Regions from separate parts of the Oerskovia sp. PE-21s genome, predicted to be linked through region 1. Evidence: predicted binding sites of a transcription regulator. Region 1 holds the regulator's gene; the other holds the start of a gene.
What was found. The regulator LexA, encoded in region 1, represses DNA repair genes until DNA is damaged. The targets are predictions, from matches to a motif close to TCGAACANNTGTTCGA.
Positions count from the first base shown of each region.

Region 2: the regulator LexA is predicted to act here: its motif matches at 2,239-2,254, upstream of uvrA (excinuclease ABC subunit UvrA).

Region 1 covers NZ_JBUXJM010000010.1:54,277-57,683, forward strand. The annotation lists gene ACZDYF_RS17165 (ATP-dependent DNA helicase) at 1-283, shown strand, start outside; gene ACZDYF_RS17170 (L-lactate dehydrogenase) at 362-1,315, shown strand; gene lexA (transcriptional repressor LexA) at 1,429-2,178, opposite strand; gene ACZDYF_RS17180 (LysM peptidoglycan-binding domain-containing protein) at 2,491-2,868, shown strand; gene nrdR (transcriptional regulator NrdR) at 3,302-3,407, shown strand, end outside.
Region 2 covers NZ_JBUXJM010000003.1:27,892-31,298, reverse strand. The annotation lists gene uvrA (excinuclease ABC subunit UvrA) at 1-2,209, opposite strand, end outside; gene ACZDYF_RS06005 (MBL fold metallo-hydrolase) at 2,436-3,143, shown strand; gene ACZDYF_RS06000 (YciI family protein) at 3,214-3,407, shown strand, end outside.

The DNA of each region.
Region 1 (3,407 bases):
GCCCGACGACCCGGTGAAGTCGGCCCGCGCGAGAGCGGTCGAGGCCGCGGGCGGCAACGGCTTCATGCAGGTCTCGGCCAACCACGCCGCGCTGCTGCTCGCGCAGGGCGCCGGACGGCTCATCCGGTCGACGGCCGATCGAGGCGTCGTCGCTGTCCTCGACCCGCGTCTGGCGACCGCTCGCTACGGCTCGTACCTCACGAAGTCGATGCCGGACTTCTGGACCACGACGGACCGACGTGTCGTCCTCTCTGCGCTCGAGCGCCTGTCCGCCCTAGGCTGAGACCTGGTAGTCCACGCGACGGACGTCGTGACGCTCGTGCAGCGACCGACGTCCGGTGCTCAACGTCCAGGAGGCACAGTGCCCGCCCGTACCACCAAGCTCGCGATCGTCGGCGCAGGTTCCGTCGGATCGACCCTCGCCTACGCGGCGCTCATGCGTGGAGCCGCTCACACCGTGAGCCTGCTCGACATCAACCGGACCAAGGTCGAGGCCGAGGTCCTCGACCTCCAGCACGGCATCCAGTTCATGCCCATGGCCAAGGTCGAGGGCTCCGACGACGTGGCGGTGTGCGCCGACGCGGACGTCGTGGTCTTCACCGCCGGGGCCAAGCAGAAGCCCGGGCAGACACGGCTGGACCTCGCCGAGGCGACGATCTCCCTCGTGCGCAAGATCCTGCCCGGCCTCGTCGAGGTGGCGCCCAACGCCGTCTACATCATGGTGACCAACCCGGTCGACGTGGTCACGTACGCGGCCCTCAAGTACTCGGGACTGCCGCCGAACCAGCTCTTCGGGAGCGGCACGGTCCTGGACTCCTCGAGGCTGCGGTTCCTCGTCGCGCAGCACTGCGGCGTCGCGGTCCAGAACGTGCACGCGTACATCGCCGGAGAGCACGGGGACAGCGAGATCCCGCTCTGGAGCTCGGCGACGATCAGCGGGGTGCCGCTGCTCGAGTGGCAGGGGCTCAAGGGTCGGGGACCGCTCACGGCCGAGGTGCGCGAGGACATCGCGCACGAGGTCGTGCAGTCGGCCTACCGCATCATCGAGGGCAAGGGCGCCACGAACTACGCCGTCGCGCTCGCCGCGACCCGCATCATCGAGGCCGTCCTCGACGACGAGCACCGGGTCCTGCCGGTGTCCTCGCTCCTCGAGGACTTCCACGGGATCAGCGACGTCTGCCTCTCCGTCCCCTCGCTGCTCGAGCGGCGTGGCTGCGGTGAGCGGATCGAGGTCCCGCTGTCGGACCACGAGCTCGCGGGCCTCCGGGCGTCCGCGGACTCGGTGCGCGCCGTCGCCAAGAGCTTCGGACTGTAGTCGTCCCCCCGGTGCCCGTGACGGGCGCCGGGCACGACGAAGGGGACGGCCCACCGGGCCGTCCCCTTCGTCGTGCTGAGCGCCGGTCCCTGGGGGCCGGCGGGACGCTGTGCTCAGAGGCTCCGCAGGACCGAGACGACCCGGCCGAGGATCTGGGCGTCGTCCCCCGAGATGGGCCGGTACGCCGCGTTGTGCGGCATGAGCCACACGTGCTTGTCGATGCGCTTTAACGTCTTGACGGTCGCCTCGCCGTCGATCATCGCGGCGACGATCTCGCCGTTCTCGGCGACGGGCTGGCGACGGACCACGACCCAGTCGCCGTCGCAGATCGCGGCGTCGATCATCGAGTCACCGGCCACGCGCAGCAGGAAGAGCTCGCCGTCGCCGACGAGCTGGCGGGGGAGGGGGAACACGTCCTCGACGACCTGCTCGGCCAGGATGGGACCACCGGCGGCGATGCGTCCCACGACGGGGACGTACGACGGCGTGGGGCGCTCGGGTGAGTCCTCGGTCGTGTCGATGCCCTCGACGCGCGGGAACGCGCTGCCGGGAAGCGCTGCGATGGACCGCGCGTCGTCGTGCTGGACGACCTCGATCGCGCGGGGGCGGTTGGGGTCGCGACGCAGGTAGCCCTTGCGCTCGAGCGTCGTGAGCTGGTGCTTGACGCTCGACGGGCTCGTCAGGCCGACGGCCTCGCCGATCTCGCGCATGCTCGGCGGGTAGCCCCGCTGGTCGACCGACGCGCGGATCGTCTCGAGCACGAGCCGCTGGCGCGGTGTGAGACCGTCCCCGCCCGTCGTGCCGTCGGGCAGCTCGTGCACCTTCGCGAGCCTGCCCGTGGTGTCGGCCACCCGTCCCGCCATCGTCGTCTCCGCCCTGCTCGGCCGTCTCGGTCCCTGTCCTGCGGAGGGGCGCCGCGAGCGGCACCGGCTCCTGAGCGTGGCCGCGGCGATCTCGTCAGCCCGGGGGCGAGACGTCCCACCCCCAGGCGTCCGACATATCGGACGACCAGTACTCGAACAGCGTAGGTCACGCGGCGACACGAATCAAACACATGTTCGAGCATGTCTCGACACCGGCGCCCGACGGTGATAGAAATCGTACAGATGTTCGACGAACAGGTGTTCGAAGCGACCGGGGAAGGCGGTTCGGGCGCCACGGACGAAGGAGTGGCTATGAGTGCGATCACCGCGATGGGCGCGACGGACGGGTGGCGTGTCGAGCGTCGTCCTCAGGGTCAGGCCGAGGCTCCGCTGCGGCTGACCACGCGAGGCCGTGTCGTCCTGGTACTGCTCGTCGCGACGGCCCTCGCACTCGGGGCCCTGTGGGGCGCCCGTGCGGTGGCGTCCGGCCCCGGCGAGCCGGTCGAGGTCCGGATCCACGTCGTCGAGGCGGGGGAGACCTTGTGGCAGCACGCGTCCGCCCTGGCATCGGGCGGCCGGGACGTGCGAGACGTGATGGCGGAGCTCGCCGAGCTCAACAACCTCTCGTCGACCGGGCTCCAGGTCGGGCAGCAGCTCCTGCTGCCGGTCGACCCCGACTTCGCGCGCTGACCGGTCGAGGGTTCCGTGCCGCTCAGGCGTCGGCAGCCCTTCGGCCCGGGGTGATGCTGCCCTCGCTGTGAGGGCCCGTGCCCGGAGGGCTTGCGCAATCGCATTAGGTTCCCCTAAGTTAGTGCTGCCTCACCAACCCGGCTGGGGGGTCGGTCGGTGAGGAGGGGGCGCGCCAGCGCGTCTCCGCAGTTGCGTCGACGTTCGCGAGGCGAGTCGCGGACGTGAGATGGGGACGGGGGCGTCCCGACGGAGGTGGCCGATCATCGGCCACCTCCGTTCTCATGTGTGTGCTGACCGGCGTGTGGAACGCGTCGTGCTGTCTCGTCGTGGCGGGGCGCCTTGCGCCTCGTCAGGGTCGAGACATAGGTTCGGGACGCACCGTCCGTGGCGACCGCCACGGAGCACTCGCGCAGACCCACAGGAGTACCGCCTCATGCACTGTCCGTTCTGTCGGCACGCGGACTCCCGGGTCGTCGACTCGCGGACCTCCGACGACGGTGCCTCGATCCGTCGTCGCAGACAGTGCCCTGCCTGCAACC
Region 2 (3,407 bases), on a different contig from region 1:
AGGAGAACCGGCCGGGCGTGTAGCCACGGACCTTGGCCTCGCTCGTCTCGGCGAAGAGCTTGCGCACGTGGTCCCACACCCCCGTGTAGGTCGCGGGGTTGGACCGCGGGGTCCGGCCGATGGGCCCCTGGTCGACGTGGACCACCTTGTCGAGGTTCTCGAGTCCCGTGATCCGACGGTGACGCCCTGCGACCTGACGGGCTCCGTTGAGCTCGTTGGCGAGCACGGTGTAGAGGATCGAGTTGACCAGCGTGGACTTGCCGGACCCCGAGACGCCGGTGACCGCGGTCAGGGTGCCGAGCGGGAAGCTCACGTCGATGCCCTCGAGGTTGTGCTCGCGCGCACCGACGACCGTGATCCGACGGTCCTTGTCGACAGGGCGGCGGGCGGCGGGCAGCGGGATGCTGCGACGCCCGGAGAGGTAGGCGCCCGTGACGGACTCGGGCGCCTCCAGGAGGCCTGCGTAGTCGCCCGAGTGGATCACGCGTCCACCGTGCTCGCCGGCGCCCGGGCCGATGTCGACGATCCAGTCGGCCGCCCGGATGGTGTCCTCATCGTGCTCGACGACGATGAGCGTGTTCCCGAGGTCCCTCAGCCGGGTCAGGGTGTCGATGAGCCGGCGGTTGTCCCGCTGGTGCAGACCGATGCTGGGCTCGTCGAGGACATACAGGACACCGACGAGCCCCGAGCCGATCTGCGTCGCGAGACGGATGCGCTGCGCCTCACCTCCTGAGAGGGTCCCGGCCGGACGCTCGAGCGAGAGGTAGTCCAGCCCGACGTCGAGCAGGAAGCCCAATCGGGCGTCGATCTCCTTGAGGACCTCGGTCGCGATGGCCTTCTGGCGCGTGCCCAGCTCGAGCGAACCGAGGAACGCCGCGGCCTCGCGCAGCGGGAGCCTGCAGACCTCGGCGATGGACTTGTCCCCCACCTTGACGGCGAGGACCTCGGGCTTGAGACGCGTGCCCTGGCACACCGGGCACGGCGTCTCGCGCATGTAGGCCTCGTACTTCTCCTTGGACCACTCCGACTCGGTCTCGCCGTGGCGGCGCTCGAGGAACGTCACGACGCCCTCGAAGCCGGTCGAGTACTGACGCTCGCGCCCCCAGCGGTTCTTGTACCGGACGTGGACCTCGTGGTTCTGGCCGTAGAGCACCGCCTGCTGAGCACGCTGAGGCAGGGCGCGCCACGGCACGTCCATGGAGAAGCCCAGGTCCGAGGCGAGCGCCGTCAGGACGCGGTGGAAGTACTCCGAGGAGATCTGCGCCCAGGGCGCGACCGCGCCCTCGGCGAGCGACTTCTCGTCGTCCGGGACGACGAGGTCCGGGTCGACCTCGAGGCGGAAGCCGATACCCGTGCACTCGGGGCACGCACCGTAGGGGGCGTTGAACGAGAAGGTGCGCGGCTCGATCTCGTCGAGCGTGAGCTCGTGGTCGTTCGGGCACGCGCGCTTCTCCGAGAACCGGCGCTCGCGTTGCGGGTCGTCCGCGTCGGCGTCGACGAGCTCAACGACGACGAGCCCCCCGGCGAGCCCGAGCGCGGTCTCGACCGAGTCCGTGAGCCTGCGCTGCACGCCCTCGCGCGAGACCAGACGGTCGATCACGACCTCGATGTCGTGCTTGAGCTTCTTCTCGAGCGCCGGCGGGTCCGTGAGCTGGACGACCTCCCCGTCCACGCGGGCGCGCGCGAAGCCCTTCGACTGCAGCTCCTTGAAGAGCTCGCTGTACTCCCCCTTGCGACTGCGCACCACGGGAGCGAGGACCTGGTAGCGCGTACCCTCGGGCAGCTCCAGGAGACGGTCGACTATCTGCTGCGGCGTCTGGGCCTGGACCTTCTCGCCGCAGACCGGGCAGTGCTGGGTGCCGGCGCGCGCGAAGAGCAGGCGCAGGTAGTCGTAGACCTCGGTGATGGTGCCCACGGTCGAGCGCGGGTTGCGGTTGGTCGACTTCTGGTCGATCGAGACCGCGGGCGACAGGCCCTCGATGAAGTCGACGTCGGGCTTGTCCATCTGCCCGAGGAACTGACGGGCGTACGCCGACAGCGACTCGACGTAGCGACGCTGCCCCTCGGCGAAGATCGTGTCGAACGCGAGGGAGGACTTTCCGGACCCGGAGAGTCCCGTGAAGACGATGAGCTGATCCCTCGGCAGGTCGAGGTCGACGTTGCGGAGGTTGTGCTCACGGGCACCAGCGATGACAAGGCGGTTGCTCACCGAAGCATCGTAAGCCTCGCCCCTGACATTCGCACACCTGTTCGACCGACGTCACCGGTGCCGAGGGTCCTGCGGTTCCTGTCGAAGGTCGGCCCCGGCGGTCTGACCTGCTCCTGGACGGCGCTCCGGGTCCCGCCACGGGCGTGCCAGACTCGGCACGAGAGGCTCGTCACACCGGCGGCCGGTCGTCCGTCAGGACGCCAACCAGCACAGCGAGGAGATCGGCGTGGGATACACCGGAGACGTCACGGTCGCGGGACCGAGCGACCTGCGGGTGCTGGACGAGGTCGAGGTCCGCAAGCTCGCCGTCGGGCCCGCCGCGAACAACGCCTACCTCCTGACCTGCCGCGGGAGCGGCGCCCAGCTCCTCGTCGACGCCGCCGCCGAGCCCGACCGGCTCCTCGAGCTCGTCCGGGAGGGTTCGTCGACCGCCCGCCTCGACCTCGTCGTCACGACGCACAGGCACCTCGACCACCTCGGGGCGCTCTCCTCGATCGGCGCGGCCACCGGCGCGCGGCTCGCGGCCGGCGCTCCCGACGCGGAAGCCGTCGCCGAGGCGACCGGCGCGACCATCACGCGCCACCTGCACGACGGCGACACGATCGTCGTCGGCCACCTCACGTTCGAGGTGGTCGCCCTGCGAGGTCACACCCCCGGCTCGGTCACGCTCGTCTACCGCGAGCCCGAGCACGCGAGCGCACCGGACGCCGTGCCCGGCCGAGCGCACCTGTTCACGGGGGACTCGCTCTTCCCGGGCGGCCTCGGGAGCACGTCGAACGACCCGGACCGCTTCGCGATGCTCTACGCGGACGTCACCACCCGGCTCTTCGACAGGTTCGACGACGCCACCTGGGTCTACCCGGGCCACGGCGCGGACACGACGCTGGGGGCGGAGCGCCCCCACCTCGACGAGTGGCGCGAGCGCGGTTGGTAGGACACCGGTCGCGCGACCGAGCGGGCCGACGACGGACCGCCACCACGCCGGATGGTGCTTCAATGTCGCCATGCCGATCTTCGCCGTGACCTACACGTACGCCGACAAGCCCGCCGTCCTGGACGAGTTCCGCCCCGAGCACCGTGCGTTCCTGCGCGGGCTGCTCGACGAGGGCACGCTGCTCGCCTCCGGACCCCTCGCCCAGGACGCTGCCAACCCCGCGGGCGCGCTGCTGCTCGTCGACGCCCCGGACGAGGCCTCGGT